DNA from 2 places in the Xanthobacter sediminis genome. Region 2 is predicted to be linked to the other one. Evidence: riboswitches for the same ligand, from Rfam matches in the RefSeq annotation. Region 2 holds a riboswitch; the other holds the start of a gene.
What was found. A riboswitch is a leader RNA that binds a small molecule or an ion and turns the genes downstream of it on or off. The one in region 2 is predicted to bind S-adenosylmethionine.

Region 1: it holds a riboswitch for S-adenosylmethionine, as region 2 does, so the genes downstream of both, V5F61_RS03615 (homoserine O-succinyltransferase) here and V5F61_RS12445 (O-succinylhomoserine sulfhydrylase) in region 2, are expected to answer to the same signal.

What each region holds. Positions count from the first base shown of each region.
Region 1 is NZ_JBAFWH010000002.1:361,627-369,180, reverse strand. It holds gene V5F61_RS03635 (methionine ABC transporter permease) at 1-360, shown strand, start outside; gene V5F61_RS03630 (MetQ/NlpA family ABC transporter substrate-binding protein) at 423-1,205, shown strand; gene tam (trans-aconitate 2-methyltransferase) at 1,209-1,985, opposite strand; gene V5F61_RS03620 (M23 family metallopeptidase) at 2,116-3,252, shown strand; SAM-I-IV-variant riboswitch at 3,302-3,414, shown strand; gene V5F61_RS03615 (homoserine O-succinyltransferase) at 3,452-4,375, shown strand; gene V5F61_RS03610 (sensor domain-containing diguanylate cyclase) at 4,574-5,881, shown strand; gene ettA (energy-dependent translational throttle protein EttA) at 5,952-7,554, opposite strand, start outside.
Region 2 is NZ_JBAFWH010000008.1:99,884-107,437, reverse strand. It holds gene V5F61_RS12455 (FUSC family protein) at 1-690, shown strand, start outside; gene V5F61_RS12450 (2'-deoxycytidine 5'-triphosphate deaminase) at 706-1,827, opposite strand; SAM riboswitch at 1,905-1,985, shown strand; gene V5F61_RS12445 (O-succinylhomoserine sulfhydrylase) at 2,065-3,270, shown strand; gene V5F61_RS12440 (3-deoxy-manno-octulosonate cytidylyltransferase) at 3,352-4,155, opposite strand; gene kdsA (3-deoxy-8-phosphooctulonate synthase) at 4,217-5,068, opposite strand; tRNA gene V5F61_RS12430 (tRNA-Ala) at 5,271-5,346, opposite strand; tRNA gene V5F61_RS12425 (tRNA-Ala) at 6,091-6,166, opposite strand; gene V5F61_RS12420 (TIGR02300 family protein) at 6,319-6,711, opposite strand; gene aroA (3-phosphoshikimate 1-carboxyvinyltransferase) at 6,930-7,554, shown strand, end outside.

The DNA.
Region 1 (7,554 bases), on a different contig from region 2:
CCCTTCATCGCCCGGCTCATCGAGGCCTCCATCCGCGAGGTGGACCAGGGCCTGGTGGAGGCCGCCCGCGCCATGGGGGCGAGCCCGCTGCAGATCGTCGCCAAGGTGCTGCTGCCGGAGGCGCTGCCCTCCATCAGCCTTGCGCTCACCCTCGCCGTGGTCTCCCTGCTCGGCTACTCGGCCATGGTGGGCGCGGTGGGAGGCGGCGGCCTGGGAGACCTGGGCATCCGCTTCGGCTACCAGCGCTTCATGCCGGAGGTGATGGCCATCGTGGTGGTCGTTCTCATCGTGCTGGTGCAGGGCGTGCAGACGCTGGGCGACAGCCTCGCCCGCCGGCTCGACAAGCGCCACCGCGGCTGACGCCCCCGAGACATCCCCCGGCGGCCCGCTGGCCGCCCGTTCGTTCCGATGGAGAGACATCCATGAAGCTCACCGCATTCGCCCTCGCCACGGCGTTCGGGCTCGCCGGCCTCTCGGCCGCGGGCGCCGAGACCATCAAGGTCGCGGCCACCCCCGGCCCCCATGCGCAGATCCTGGAGGCGGTGAAGCCCGTCGCCGCCAAGAAAGGGCTCGACATCCAGGTGATCGAGTTCTCCGACTACGTGGTGCCCAACGCCGCCCTCGCGTCCGGCGAGATCCAGGCCAACTCCTTCCAGCACAAGCCCTATCTCGACGCCCAGATCGCCGATCGCGGCTACAAGATCACGCCCGTGGGCTACACGGTGAACTTCCCCATCGGCGTCTATTCCAAGAAGTACAAGAGCTTCGAGGAGATCCCCGCGGGCGCCACCATCGCCATTCCCAATGATCCCACCAATGGCGGGCGCGTGCTGCTGCTGCTCTCCGACAAGGGCCTCATCAAGGTCGACCCCAAGGCCGGCGTGAAGGCCTCGGTGGCGGATATCCTGGAGAACCCGAAGAAGTTCAAGTTCGTGGAGATCGACGCCGCCCAGCTTCCGCGCTCGCTGCCGGACGTGGACGCCGCCGGCATCAACACCAACTATGCCAAGGAAGCCGGCCTCGACCCGGTGAAGGACCCCATCCTGCGCGAGGACCCCAAGGGCCCCTACGTGAACGTCATCGCCGTGCGCACCGAGGACAAGGACAAGCCCTGGGTGAAGACCCTGGTGGAAAGCTACCAGTCGCCGGAAGTGAAGGCGTTCATCGTCGACACCTACAAGGGCGCCGTGCTGCCGAGCTGGTGAGCCTCAGCCGGGGCGCCGTGCGACAATGAACAGCCGCGGGAAGGCGAGGAGCACCTTGCCATCCCGCTGCTCCGGATAGGGTGCCACGAGGCGCTGGCGGTATTCTTCCAGAAACTGGGCCTTCTCGTCGCCCACCAGCGGGTCGATGAAGGGCCGAAGGCCGGTGCCCTTCACCCACTCCACGATGGCAGCCGGGCCGTCGAGCGGGTGGTTGTAGATGGTGTGCCACACGTCCACCCGCGCCGCCGCGTCGATCATGAGGTCGTAATAGGCGGCGGGCGGCGGGAGGGTGGTGCGCGCCGCGATGGCGTTGCGCAGCTTCCCTGCCCAGGGACCCATCATGGCCGTCTCGCGCATGGCGACGTGGGAGGGCTCGTCGAGATTGTCGGGCATCTGCACCGCCAACACCCCGCCGGGCGCGAGCAGCGAGAGCAGGCGCGGGAAAACCATCTCGTGGTCCGGCACCCATTGCAGCACCGCATTGGCGAAGATGAGGTCGGCCGGGCGCGGCAGGGTGAAGGTGGCGGCGTCTCCCGCCTCGAATCGCGCCGCCGGCAGGCGCTCGCGGGCCGCTTCCAGCATGTCGGGGGACGTGTCGATGCCCAGGATCTGCGCATCGGGAAAGCGGGCGGCGAGGAGTTCCGTGGAGTTGCCCGGCCCGCAGCCGAGGTCCACCACGAAAGCCGCCCGCGCAAGCGGAACCTGCGCCAGGAGATCGCGCGCCGGCCGAGTGCGCTCATCCTCGAACTTCAGATACTGGCGAACGTTCCATTCGGCCATGTGGGTCTCCTCGCAGGGTCGAAACGCCACATTAGCACCCGCCGCACGGGAACGCGCCTCCGCTCACTATCGCAGTGACGTGAGCGGGACTATGGTTCATCCTCGCTTCTGACCGCGGAGTCTCGCCCCGATGCTTCGAGCCGCGCTCGCCACCCTCCTTCTCCTCGCCGCCCTTCCCTTGCACGCCGAGGGCCTGCGCACGGAATCGACCGCGCTCGTCGTCACCCCCCTCCAGGAGGCGAGCTGGGTGCCCGCGGACGACGGAAAGCTCCATGTGGAATACGACCTGCTGGTCGTGAACACCTTCCCGGTTTCGGTCACGGTGAACGCCATCGAGGTCCTCGACTCCTCCGGCCGCGAACTGGGCCGCTTCGCCCAGCCGGCGCTGGCCGAATCCACCAGCTACATCCTGGACCGGAGCAAGCTGCGCACCCTTCCCGCCAACAGCGCCGCGATCATCGAGATCGACCTCGCGCTCGAAGGCGGCCCGGTGCCGGAACGTCTCGGCCACCGCATCCTCGTCTCCGCCCCCGAAGCCGACGGCGCCCTGCGCGCCCTTCTGACGGGCGAGCCGATGAACGGGCCCGAGGTGAAGGTGCGGACCAATCGCCCCCTCTCCATCCTCCCGCCGGTGCGCGGCGAGGGCTGGGTGGCCTTCAACGGATGCTGCGCACCCAACGTGCACCGCAGCGCCCGCTACGCCGCCGGCACCCGCATCGCCGCCTCGGAAACCTACGCCATCGATTTCATACGGCTGGAGAAGGACCTGCCCTTCTCCGGCAACGGCAGCGAGAACACGGACTATCCCTCGTTCGGCAACGCCGTGCTGGCGGTGGCGGAGGGCGAGGTGGTGGCCGCGGTCGACGGGATCGCCGACGCCATGCCGCACCGGCCGACCCGCAGCCTGCACGCGCCGGTCGACCTCGGCGGCAATTTCGTGCTGCAGCGCATCGCACCCGATGTCTATGCCTTCTACGGCCACCTCAAGCAGGGCAGCGTGGAGGCGAAGCCGGGCACGGTGCTCAAAGCCGGCGAGAAGCTGGGGGCGATCGGCTCTTCCGGCAACTCGGCCGCGCCGCACCTGCAATTCGGCCTGGTTGACCGGCCCGACTTTCTCACCGGCAATGCGGTGCCCTTCGTCTTTCCTGCCTACACCCTCACCGGGCGCATTTCCAAGGTGAGCGAGGAGGGCCTCGACATCGAGAAAACCTCCGAGGCGGTGCGATCGGCCTATCCGCTGGAGGGCAGCATCGCCACCTACGAATAGGCGACGGCCGCCACGCCATTGCCAAGCGTCACGCGCCGGGGTAGAGACGGCCTCACATCAAGAGTTGGGGCGACGCCCAACACCAACCTGCCGATCCGGGCAAGGTGGTACTCTCCCTATTAGGGAGAGGATGTGGCCGAGCCGGCAAGCCAACGGATCAAGCCACCCAGCGTCAGTCCCCGCAGCCGAGGACGACGCCGTGCCCATCAAGATCCCCGATCTCCTGCCCGCCCGCCGCACCCTTGAGGCCGAGGGCGTAATGGTGATGAGCGAAGGCGATGCGGTGCGGCAGGACATCCGCCCCCTGCGCATCGCGCTGCTCAACCTGATGCCGGACAAGATCACCTCAGAGGTGCAGATCGCCCGCCTCCTGGGCGCGACCCCGCTGCAGGTGGAGCTGACGCTGGTGCGCATTACCGACCACGTCTCGCGCAACACGCCTGAAGACCACATGTCCGCCTTCTACCGCCCCTGGGCCGAGGTGCGCGACGCACGCTTCGACGGACTGGTGGTGACCGGCGCGCCGGTGGAGCATTTGCCGTTCTCCGAGGTCTCCTACTGGGACGAGCTCGCCAGCGTGTTCGACTGGACGCAGACCCACGTGCACCGCACCTTCAACATCTGCTGGGCGGCGCTGGCCGCCGTGCACCACTTCCACGGCATGGAGAAGCACGTGCTGCCGCGCAAGGCGTTCGGCCTTTACAGGCACCGCATGCTCCAGCCGGCCTCCCCCTATCTGCGCGGCTTCCCGGACAGCTTCCGCGTCCCCGTCTCGCGCTGGGCCGAGGCGCGAGCGGAAGACATTCCCGCCGGCCACGGCCTCAGCGTGCTGGCCGAAAGCCCGGAGGCGGGCCTGTGCCTGCTGGACGATCCCCGCCACCGCGCCCTGCACATGTTCAACCATCTGGAATACGACGCCGGCACGCTCGCCGCCGAATACGCCCGCGACGCCGCCAAGGACCCGGGCACGCCGCTGCCCGCCCACTATTTCACCAATGATGACACCGCCATCCCCCCGGAAAACCGATGGCGCGGCCATGCCCATCTCCTGTTCGCCAACTGGATCAATGAGATGTACCAGACCACGCCGTTCGAAATGGAGCGCATCGGCGGCCGGGCGTGAACCTCCGTCAGCGCCGGGATCTCACCCTGCGCCAAGGTACTATTTTACAGACGAAATGGAAAATAGGGGTAAGAGGTATACATTGACAAGCCTGGAAAGCCAACCTAGAGTTTTTACGGTAAATGTGTACGAAGATATGATGAAGTCGTTTTGATTTCCAACGAAGTTGGAGCATGCGCGGCAGGACTTCAATTTGCCATGGCTGAAAGAAACGTTTTGGAAGAGGTGCCGCTACAGCGCGCCGGGGAAGCCTCTCAATATTGGGTATGGCAGCTTAATAAGAACTGTGAGTTCACCTTTTCATCCTCAGCCAGCAAGAGCATCCTTGGCTTGAGCCCCTCCGAAGTTTTGGGGCGCACGTATTTTTCCGTGCTTCCAAACGCCGGCTCAATGGACTTCGAGAATGCCCTCTTCACCGCAATCACCGAGGGGCGCTCTCTCGAAAATCTCGCCCACCGCACACGCCACACCGATGGAACACCACGCGTGCTCGAAGTCTCGGGCGCGCCCGTGCGCCGCGATGACGGCGCCCCCGACGGCTTCTTCGGCGTGACAACGGACATTACGGCGGAGACTATCGAGGAAAAGAACCTGCTCGATCCCAAGACGCTCTATTCCGAGGCGCCAGTGGCCCTGTGCGTCGTCAACCGCCAAGGACAATACACGCGGGTCAACGGCCAGTTCGCGCGCACCGCCGGCCTGCCGCCCGAAGACATCATCGGCCTGCCGGTCGCCGACCTCTCGCCCGAGGCCGCCCGCACCTTCGAAAGCAACATCCGCATTTTTGACCTGGGCGGCGAGAGCGCCGAGCAGGAGCTGAAATGGCGCGGGCGCTCGTTTCGCATGTCGGTGGAGCCGGTGCGCAGCGTCGAGGGCGACGTGGTCGGCGGCTCCATCGCGCTCGTGGACATCACCGACTACGATAACGCCATCCGCGGCCTCACCACCGCCAACCGGCGCTTCCAGCTCCTGGCCGAGCGCGATTACCTGACCGGCCTGTTCAACCGCCGGCAGTTCGAGAAGATCTTCCGCATGGAGCTCGCCGCGGCGCGGCGCGAGCGCTCCCCCCTCTCCCTGCTCATCGTGGACGTGGACCAGTTCAAGCGCTTCAACGACCACTACGGCCATGCCGCCGGAGACCGCAGCCTGCGGGAGGTCGCCAAGGCGCTCGCCAGCGCCTGCTCCCGCCCGCGGGATTCGGTGTGCCGCTACGGCGGGGAGGAATTCGTGGTGGTGCTGCCCGGCACCAACCACACGGGCGCCGGCGTGGTGGCCGAACGCGTGCGGCGCGCCGTCCTTGACCTGCAACTGCCTCACGAGATGAGCGATTTCGGCCAGATCAGCGTCAGCATCGGCGGCTCGACACTCACGCAGATGCCGAAGGACGGCGACATCCTGGGCTTCCGCCAAGCCCTGCTCATGGCGGCCGATGCCGCCCTTTACGAGGCGAAGCAGGGCGGCCGCAACACCGTGCGCATCGCCGAGCCACCCCTCGGCGCGGACTGAGCGCCCCGGCAGCCCGCTTCCGTTGAATATCAAGGGCCCGGCGACATGCGGTCGCCGGGCCCTTTTTTTCTCAGCGCGAGAACTTCTTGTACTGGATGCGCTTCGGAATGGTGGAATCGATCCCCAGCCGGCGCTTCTTGTCTTCCTCGTAGTCTGCGAAGTTGCCCTCGAACCACTCCACGTGGCTGTCGCCCTCGAAGGCCAGCATGTGGGTGGCGACACGGTCCAGGAAGAAGCGATCATGGGAGATGATGACGGCGCAGCCGGCATAATCCTCCAGCGCCTCTTCCAGCGCGCGCAGGGTGTCCATGTCGAGGTCGTTGGTGGGCTCGTCGAGCAGCAGCACGTTGCCGCCACGCTGCAGCACCTTGGCAAGGTGCACGCGGTTGCGCTCGCCACCGGAGAGCATGCCCACCTTCTTCTGCTGGTCTCCGCCCTTGAAGTTGAAGGCGGCGCAATAGGCGCGCGAGGGGATCTCCTTCTTGCCGACGTAGATCACCTCATTGCCGTCGGAGACCTCTTCCCAAACGGTCTTCTTGTCGTCGAGGGCGTCGCGGCTCTGGTCCACATAGCCGAGCTTCACCGAATCGCCGATCGAGATGGAGCCGCCGTCCGGCTGCTCCTGGCCCGTGATCATCCGGAACAGGGTGGTCTTGCCCGCGCCGTTGGGACCGATGACGCCGACGATGCCACCGGGCGGCAGCTTGAAGGACAGATCGTCGATCAACAGCTTGTCGCCGAAGGCCTTGTTGAGGTGGTCGAAGGCGATGACATTCTGCCCCAGCCGCTCGGCCACAGGAATGACGATCTGAGTCGCCGAAGGCTGCCGCTCGGAGGCCTTCTGCACCAGTTCCTCATAGCGCTGGATGCGGGCCTTGTTCTTGGCCTGGCGCGCCTTGGGCGAGGCGCCGATCCATTCCTGCTCGCGGGCCAGCGCGCGCTGGCGGGCTTCGTCCTCGCGGCCCTCCTGCTGCAGGCGCTTCTGCTTCTGGCCGAGCCAGGAGGAATAGTTGCCCTCATAGGGAATGCCCCGGCCGCGATCGAGCTCCAGGATCCAGCCCGTCACGTTGTCGAGGAAGTAGCGATCGTGGGTGACGATGAGGATGGCGCCGGGATAGGTGCGCAGATGGCCTTCCAGCCAGTTCACCGTCTCGGCATCGAGATGGTTGGTGGGCTCGTCCAGCAGCAGCACCTCAGGCTGCTCCAGCAGCAGGCGGCAGAGCGCGATGCGGCGCCGCTCGCCGCCGGAGAGCTTGGTGACCTCCCAGTCGTCGGGCGGGCAGCCGAGCGCGGTCATCGCCTGCTCCACCTTGGAGTCGAGATCCCAAAGGCCCTGGGCCTCGATCTCGTCCTGGAGCCGGGTCATCTCGTCCGCGGTCTCTTCCGAATAGTTCATGGCGAGTTCGTTGTAGCGGTCGAGGATGGCCTTCTGCTTGGCCACGCCGTCCATCACGTTCTCACGCACGGTCTTTTCCGGATCGAGCTGGGGCTCCTGGGGCAGGTAGCCGACGCGCACGCCCTCGGCGGGCTTGGCCTCGCCGGAAAAATCCTTGTCCGTGCCGGCCATGATGCGCAGCAAAGTGGACTTACCGGCGCCGTTGACGCCGAGCACGCCGATCTTGGCATCGGGGTAGAAGGAGAGGTGCACATTATCCAGGACCTTCTTACCGCCC
Region 2 (7,554 bases):
GACGGCCTCGGCACCTCCGGCATGCTGGCGCGTATCTACGAGACCGCCATCGGCGCGCTGGTGGCGCTCGCGGTGTCCTACGTGGTGCTGCCGGTCTACGTCACCGAGCAGTTCCGGCCGGAAGTGCTGGGCGTGCTGCGCCGCTGCCGCGAGGCGCTGGCCTCCTGGTGGCCGCACGCGGAGGCGCGCGCCTCGGTGGCGCCGCAGGCGCTGGCGGTGCGCCAGCTCGGCACCCGCCTGCCGCAGCTCGGCGCCGAGCAGGCGTTCGGCCACTCCGCCGGCGACACCGCCAACGTGGTCTCCACCCTCGACGTGCTGGTGACCTACCTCGCCCTCATCGAGGACATCTCCGCCCACCTCGAAGGCGTGGAGGCCCCGGCCGAGATGGTGGCGGTGGTGGAGGCGGCGCGCTCGCGCAGCCTCACCGCCTTCGCCGTTGTGCTGGGCGAAGGCGGGGCCGAGAGCCTCGCTGCCGCCGCGCCCGCGGTGGAGGCCGCGGTGTCGAGCGCCCTTCAGCTCGCCGACGAGCCGTCGGCCAAGGACGTGTTGCCGCTCGCCGCCGACTACATCGCCTATTCGGATGCCCTGCTGCGCCCGCTGCGCGAGATCCGCGCCGCCTTGCAGGACACCACCCCCTGGCAGAAGGAACGCACCCTCGCCGCCAGCCAGCGCCCCATGCGCGCCAGTTAGGGCGCGCCGCGCAGGCTAATCCCCCGTGAACGGGCGGAAGTGCTTGGAGAGCTTCAGCCCCTGGCCCTGGTAGTGAGAACGCATGTCGGCGCCGTAGAGGGTGCCGGGGCGGGCGGCCATGCGCTCGTAGACGAGCCGGCCCACGGTCTGCCCATGCTCCAGGATGAAGGGCACCTCGCGCGAGCGCACCTCCAGCACCGCGCGGGCGCCGCGCCCACCGGCGGCGGCGCTGCCGAAGCCGGGATCGAAGAAGCCGGCGTAGTGCACCCGGAACTCGCCCACCAGCGGATCGAACGGCACCATCTCGGCCGCATAGTCCGGCGGCACGTGCACCGCCTCGCGGGAGGCGAGGATGTAGAAGGCATCCGGATCCAGCACCAGGGCGCGCCCGTCACCGCGCACGCGGATGGGCTCCCAGAAGTCCTCCACGTCGAGCGCGCCGGACTGGTCCACGTCGATGACGCCGGTGTGCTTCTTGGCACGGAAGCCCTGGAGCCCGGCGAGGGCATCGCCCGCGAGGTCCACGCCGAGGGCGATGCCGCCGGCCGCCACATCCGGATGGGGCGCGTCCACCAGGCATTCCGCCGCCTGCAGGTTCAAGAGCTCCAGGTCGGACAGGCGCGCCACGCCGCGCCGGAACCGCACCTGCGACAGGCGCGAGCCGGTGCGCACCAGGATGGGGAAGGTGCGCGGCGAAATTTCCAGGTAGAGCGGCCCCTTGTAGCCCGCGGGGATGGTGTCGAACGCCCGCGCCCCGTCGGTGATGACGCGCACGAACACGTCGAGCCGGCCGGTAGAGCTCTTAGGGTTGGCGGCGGCGGCGAGGTCCGCCGGCAGCTTCATGCGCTCGAACAGCTCCACCAGATAGACGCAGCCCGTCTCCAGCACCGCGCCGTGGGAGAGGTCGAGCTTGTGCAGCGCCAGCGCGTCGAGCCGCTCCTGGACGCTGACGCCGGCGCCGGGCAGGAAGCTCGCCCGCACCCGCCAGGCGCTGCGGCCGAGCCTCAGGTCCAGGCTCGCCGGCTGGATCTGGTCGACATCGAGCGCATGGCGGCAGGCGATGGCGCCCTTGGCCTTGAGCTCCGAAATGGCTTCTGCGGGCAGGATTCCCGGCTTCAGTACATCGGCCACGCGCATCCCCACATCCGCTTCGCCATCCGTGCCGTTCGATTTAACGAACGAAATCCTTGACGCCAAGGGGACGGCGGCATTAGTGATCCGTTCGTGGGCAATTTGAGCCGGCCGGCTTGCAGCCACGTTAAACGCACTTGCTAAAAGGCCGGGGATGAGCGGATCGACGCCGGGCATGTGCCGCGAACGCGCGCACAATGCAAGCGCGCATTCCGCAAAAGCTCCTCGGCCTTGGAGACAGCCATGTCCTCGGCCTCCCGTCCCGCCCTCGATACGCGCGCCCTGCACCCCGAAACGCGCCTCGTGCACGCCGGCACCACCCGCTCGCCGTTCGGCGAGACCTCGGAGGCGCTGTTCCTCACCCAGGGCTTCGTCTACGACAACGCCGCCGCCTGCGAAGCGCGCTTCAAGGGCGAGGATCCCGGCTTCGTCTATTCGCGCTACGCCAACCCCACCACCGCCATGTTCGAGGAGCGCATGGCGCTCATCGAGGGCGCCGAGGTGGCGCGCGCCACCGCCTCCGGCATGGCGGCGGTGCACGCGGCGCTGCTGTGCCAGGTGAAGGCCGGCGACCATGTGCTGGCCGCTCGCGCCCTGTTCGGCTCCAGCCGCTGGATCCTGGAGGAGCTGCTGCCGCGCTTCGGCGTGGAGGTGACGCTGGTGGACGGCACCGACCTTTCCGCATGGCGTGCCGGCATCCGCCCCAACACCCGCGTGTGCCTGCTGGAAAGCCCCACCAACCCGACGCTGGACATCATCGACATCGCGGCGGTGGCCGAGATCGCCCATGCGGTGGGCGCGCGGCTGGTGGTGGACAATGTGTTCGCCACCCCGCTGCTCCAGCATCCGCTGGAGCTGGGCGCCGACGTGGTGGTCTATTCCACCACCAAGCACGTGGATGGCCAGGGCCGCTGCCTGGGCGGGATGGTGCTGTGCTCGCGCCAGTTCCTGGACGAGGAGCTGCAGGTGTTCCTGCGCCAGACCGGCCCCTCCATCTCCCCCTTCAACGCCTGGGTGATGCTGAAGGGCCTGGAGACCCTGGCCCTGCGCGTGGACCGCATGCAGGCGAGCGCGGCGCGGATCGCCGATTTCCTCGCCGGGGCCAAGGGCATCGAGAAGGCCGTCTATCCCTTCCGTCCCGACCATCCGCAGGCCGAACTCGCGCGCCGGCAGATGAGCGGCGGCGGCACCCTCGTCACCTTCGTGGTGGACGGCGGCAAGGACGGCGCGTTCCGCTTCATGGACGCACTGCGGGTCATCCGCATTTCCAACAATCTGGGCGACGCCAAGAGCCTCATTACCCACCCGGCCACCACCACCCACCAGCGCTTCACGCCCGAGGCGCGGGCCGAGATGGGCATCAGCGATGGCCTGCTCCGCCTCTCCGTGGGCCTGGAGCATCCCGACGACCTCGAGGCAGACATCGCCGAGGCCCTGAAGGCGGTCTGAAAGGCGGCCTGGCCGGCAACCGCCGCGCCCCTTGGGGGGGCGCGGCTCGGGGGCGCGGCACGCCTCAGGCCGCGCGCGGCCTCACACCACGCCCATCTTGGCGAGATAGCCCTCGATCAGCGGCACGTCTGAGGGGTTGTTCAGCTCCCAGAAGGCGGCGCCGCGGCTTTCCACCTCCACCGCGGCGATGGGCACGCCGTGTTCCAGGAAGCGCAGCTGCTCCAGCCCCTCCAGCGCCTCCAGCACGCCCGGCTCCATGCCGGCATAGGCATCGAGCGCGCCGCGCCGGTAGGCATAGAGCCCCACGTGGTGGAACACCGGCACCACCCCCTCCACCCTGGCCTTGCCATTGGTGAAGGGAATGACCTCCTTCGAGAAATAGAGCGCGTTGCCGGCCCGGTCGAACACCACCGTGGTGGCGCCCACGCGGCCGGCGCGGCGGTCGGCCAGGAAATGCTCCAGGCTTTCCTCGTCACAGCGCAGCACCGGCGTCGCCACCTGGCGCGCGGGCACATCGCGCATGGCCTTCACCAGGGCGGTGACGAAATGGGGCGGGGTGAGCGGCGCATCGCCCTGCAGGTTCACGATGATCTCGGCGTCGATGCCGGCCCGCGCCACTGCCTGCGCCACCCGCTCCGTGCCGTTGCGGCAGGCGGGATCGGTCATGATGACCGGGGTGGAGAGGCGCTCCGCCTCGGCCGCGATTCGCGCATCATCCGTCGCCACATAGACCGGCGCACCCGCCGCCCCCGCGCGGGCAGCCAGGATGGAGCGCTCCACCAGGGTGCGGGCGATGCCGGTCGCGCCCTTCAAGGTCGCCAGCGGCTTGCCGGGATAACGGCTCGACGCGTAGCGCGCCGGGATGATGATCGCCACGTCACTCATGCTGCACCTGTCGGGAAAGGAAGCGCGCGCCCGGGGGCTGGCCCGGCGGGGCGCGACAGCTTCAGAAGGCGGCGGAAAGCGCCCGGTTCTTGGCGATGGCGTCGAGCGCCGTCAGGTCGCGCAGCAGCGGGCCGATCCATTCGAGCGGCAGCATGTTGGGGCCGTCGGAGGGCGCGTGGTCGGGGTCGTCGTGGGCTTCGGCGAACACCGCGCCCACACCCACCGCCAGCGCGGCGCGGGCCAAAGCCGGCGCGAAGGCGCGCTTGCCGCCGGAAGAGCCACCCCGCCCGCCCGGCTCCTGCACCGAGTGGGTGGCGTCGAACACCACCGGATAGCCGGTCTCGGCCATGATGGGCAGGCCGCGGAAATCGCTGACGAGGGCATTGTAGCCGAACGACGTGCCGCGATCGCACAGCAGGATGCGCCCGTTGCCGGTGGAGGCGATCTTCTCGGCCACGTTCGCCATGTCCCACGGCGCCAGGAACTGGCCTTTCTTCACGTTCACCACAGCGCCGGTCTCGCCCGCCGCCAGCAGCAGGTCGGTCTGACGGCAGAGGAAGGCCGGGATCTGGATGATGTCCACCACCTTGCCGGCGGTGCGCGCCTGCTCGATGTCGTGGATGTCGGTGAGCACCGGGCAGCCGAACTCGGCGCGCACCTCGGCGAGGATTTTGAGCCCCTCGTCGATGCCGATGCCGCGCCGGCCCGTCAGGGAGGTGCGATTCGCCTTGTCGTAGGAGGACTTGAAGATGAAGGGCACGCCCGCCTTCTCCGCCTCCGCCTTCAGGAAGGCGGCCATGCGGAAGGTGTGGTCCCGGCTCTCGATCTGGCACGGACCCGAGATGAACACGAACGGCAGGTCATTGCCGAACGTCACGTCGCCCACGGTCACATGCTTTGCCGGTTCGCTCATCCTGCCCTCGTCGATGGGCGCCGTCGCGGCGCCGCGCTGTCGGTGGGTGTCCCCTGGCGGCGCCGAGGCCGCGCGCGGACCATGCGCCACCGCCGCCGACCGCTCAAGGGCTTTCGGCGGGACGCGAAAAGCGCTCGCCACCGGGCTGAAGGCCCGACCGGCAATCGCATCATGTGATGGAAACATTCCCCTTCCGGAGGACTGGTGGAGCCAGGCGGAATCGAACCGCCGACCTCTTGAATGCCATTCAAGCGCTCTCCCAACTGAGCTATGGCCCCCAGGGGAGGCGGCTAATTGCCATAACCCCCGGCCGATGGCAAGGGCCCCACGGGCACCCCATCGCCAAAGCAGGGGATAACTTTCCGCCGGCAACAGACCCGTCGACAGATCCAGCGGGAACCGGCGCCTTCTTCCGCCCAGTTTCCCCGGAACCAAGAGCCGGATCTGAAGGCCTGCCTCCCCTCAGGCCGGATCGCTGTGCAAGAAGCGGAATTCGCCATGTCGCCCGCAAAGGCGCCACCCCTTCTACGGCAAGCGCGGGAACGCCGCGCACGCCAGCAGGCCGCGCTTCCCCTCGATTCGGAAACCGGGACGGCGGCATGTCGACGAAGGAAGGACGCCAGCCTCACCGCATGACATTGCCGCGCGCCCGGTGCGAAGGGCCGCCCGATGCCACAGGCAGGACCGCCCTGCGGCGCAGGCCAGCGACAGCGCTCTCCGCTCGATTCGGAAACCACCACTGCGGAATTTCGACGAAGGAAGGACGCCAGACGGCGAGGCCTCGCCGCATGCCACTGCCGCGCGCCCGCGCGAAGGGCCGCCCGATGCCACAGGCAGAACCGCCCTGCGGCGCAGGCCGGCGACAGCGCTCTCCGCTCGATTCGGAAACCACCACTGCGGAATTTCGACGAAGGAAGGAGTTCAGCGGCAAAGCCATGCCGCATGCCATGCGCACGTCCTGGCGGTCCGCATGGCCTGCAGCAGTCGCGGCCTGGTGTCGCCAGAAGGTGGGATTATGAATTTGGTGGAGCCAGGCGGAATCGAACCGCCGACCTCTTGAATGCCATTCAAGCGCTCTCCCAACTGAGCTATGGCCCCACCGGGCCGCGGGTGCATGCGATATGAGTACCACCCTAAGGTCCAGTACCCTACCACCTGCCGGGAAGCCCCGCGGCGGGAGCCCGGCGAGTCATGTCCGCCGGGCGAGAGCGGCCTTTAAGCACAGGCCGCGTTCGACTTCAAGTCCCTTTTTAGGGCTCTTCGTCGTCCTCGCGACCTTCGCCGATGAGGCCGGTCACGTCGTTGCCGTCATCCTCGTCCTCCTCGAGGAACGCATCCTCGTCGGTGGCCTCGATGTCGTCGTCCTCGTCCACATCCGGAGAGGCAGCACCCGCCTTGCTGGGCGTGCCGGCGGCCTCCTCGTCGGCCTCCTCCAGGCTGATGACCTCGGCGGCGGTATCCTCGCCGTCATGGTCCTCACCCGGATCCTCGACGCGGGCGGGGCCGCGGGCGGCGGGCTCGAAATAGGAACGCGGATAAGATTCGCCCGTGAAGGGAGAAACCACCGGGTCCTTGTTCAGGTCGTAGAATTTGCGCCCCGTAACAGGACAGATGCGCTTGGTGCCGAGTTCTGGCTTCGCCACGGCAAAGTTCCTCGGTAGGGCTGTAACAGAGCGTGCTCCATTGGCGCCTCGCACGATTGGTGTCAAGGCACAATCTCACCGGCAACGCACCGCCATCCCCTTCCGCGCCGCGTGGCACAGCCGGAAGGCCTGTGTTAAACGACCGGCGCACCCGATGAGACCGAACGTGGCGCGGCGCCCCACGCGGGCCGCGCACCCCGCCCGAGGCCCGATCGACCATGTCCAGCGCCCCCGCCAGCCCTTCCGCGCCCGAGGCCCGCCCCCACGGCAGCGGCGCGGCCGAGCCCGCCACCGCGCGCCGCTCGCCCGCGCTCCACGGCACCGTGCGCGTCCCCGGCGACAAGTCCGTCTCCCACCGGGCGCTCATCTTCGGCCTGTTCGCAGAAGGCCGCACCCGCATCACCGGCCTGCTGGAAGGCGAGGACGTGCTGAACACCGCCGCCGCCTGCCGCGCCCTGGGCGCGAAGGTGGAGCGGCTCGGCCCCGGCGAATGGCAGGTGGACGGCGTGGGCGCGCGCGGCCTCACGCCCCCCGCGGCCCCGCTCGATTTCGGCAATTCCGGCACCGGCGTGCGGCTGATGATGGGCGCGGTGGCCGGCCAGGACATCTCCGCCACCTTCGACGGCGACGCCAGCCTGCGCCGCCGGCCCATGAAGCGCGTGCTCGATCCCCTGGTTGCCATGGGCGCGCAGGTGACGGCCTCCGCGGAGGGCGGGCGCCTGCCGCTCACGCTCAAGGGCTCGGACCGCCTCGCCGCCGTCACCTACGAGACCCCCGTGCCCTCGGCCCAGGTGAAGTCCGCCGTGCTGCTCGCCGGCCTCGGCGCTGATGGCGAGACGGTGG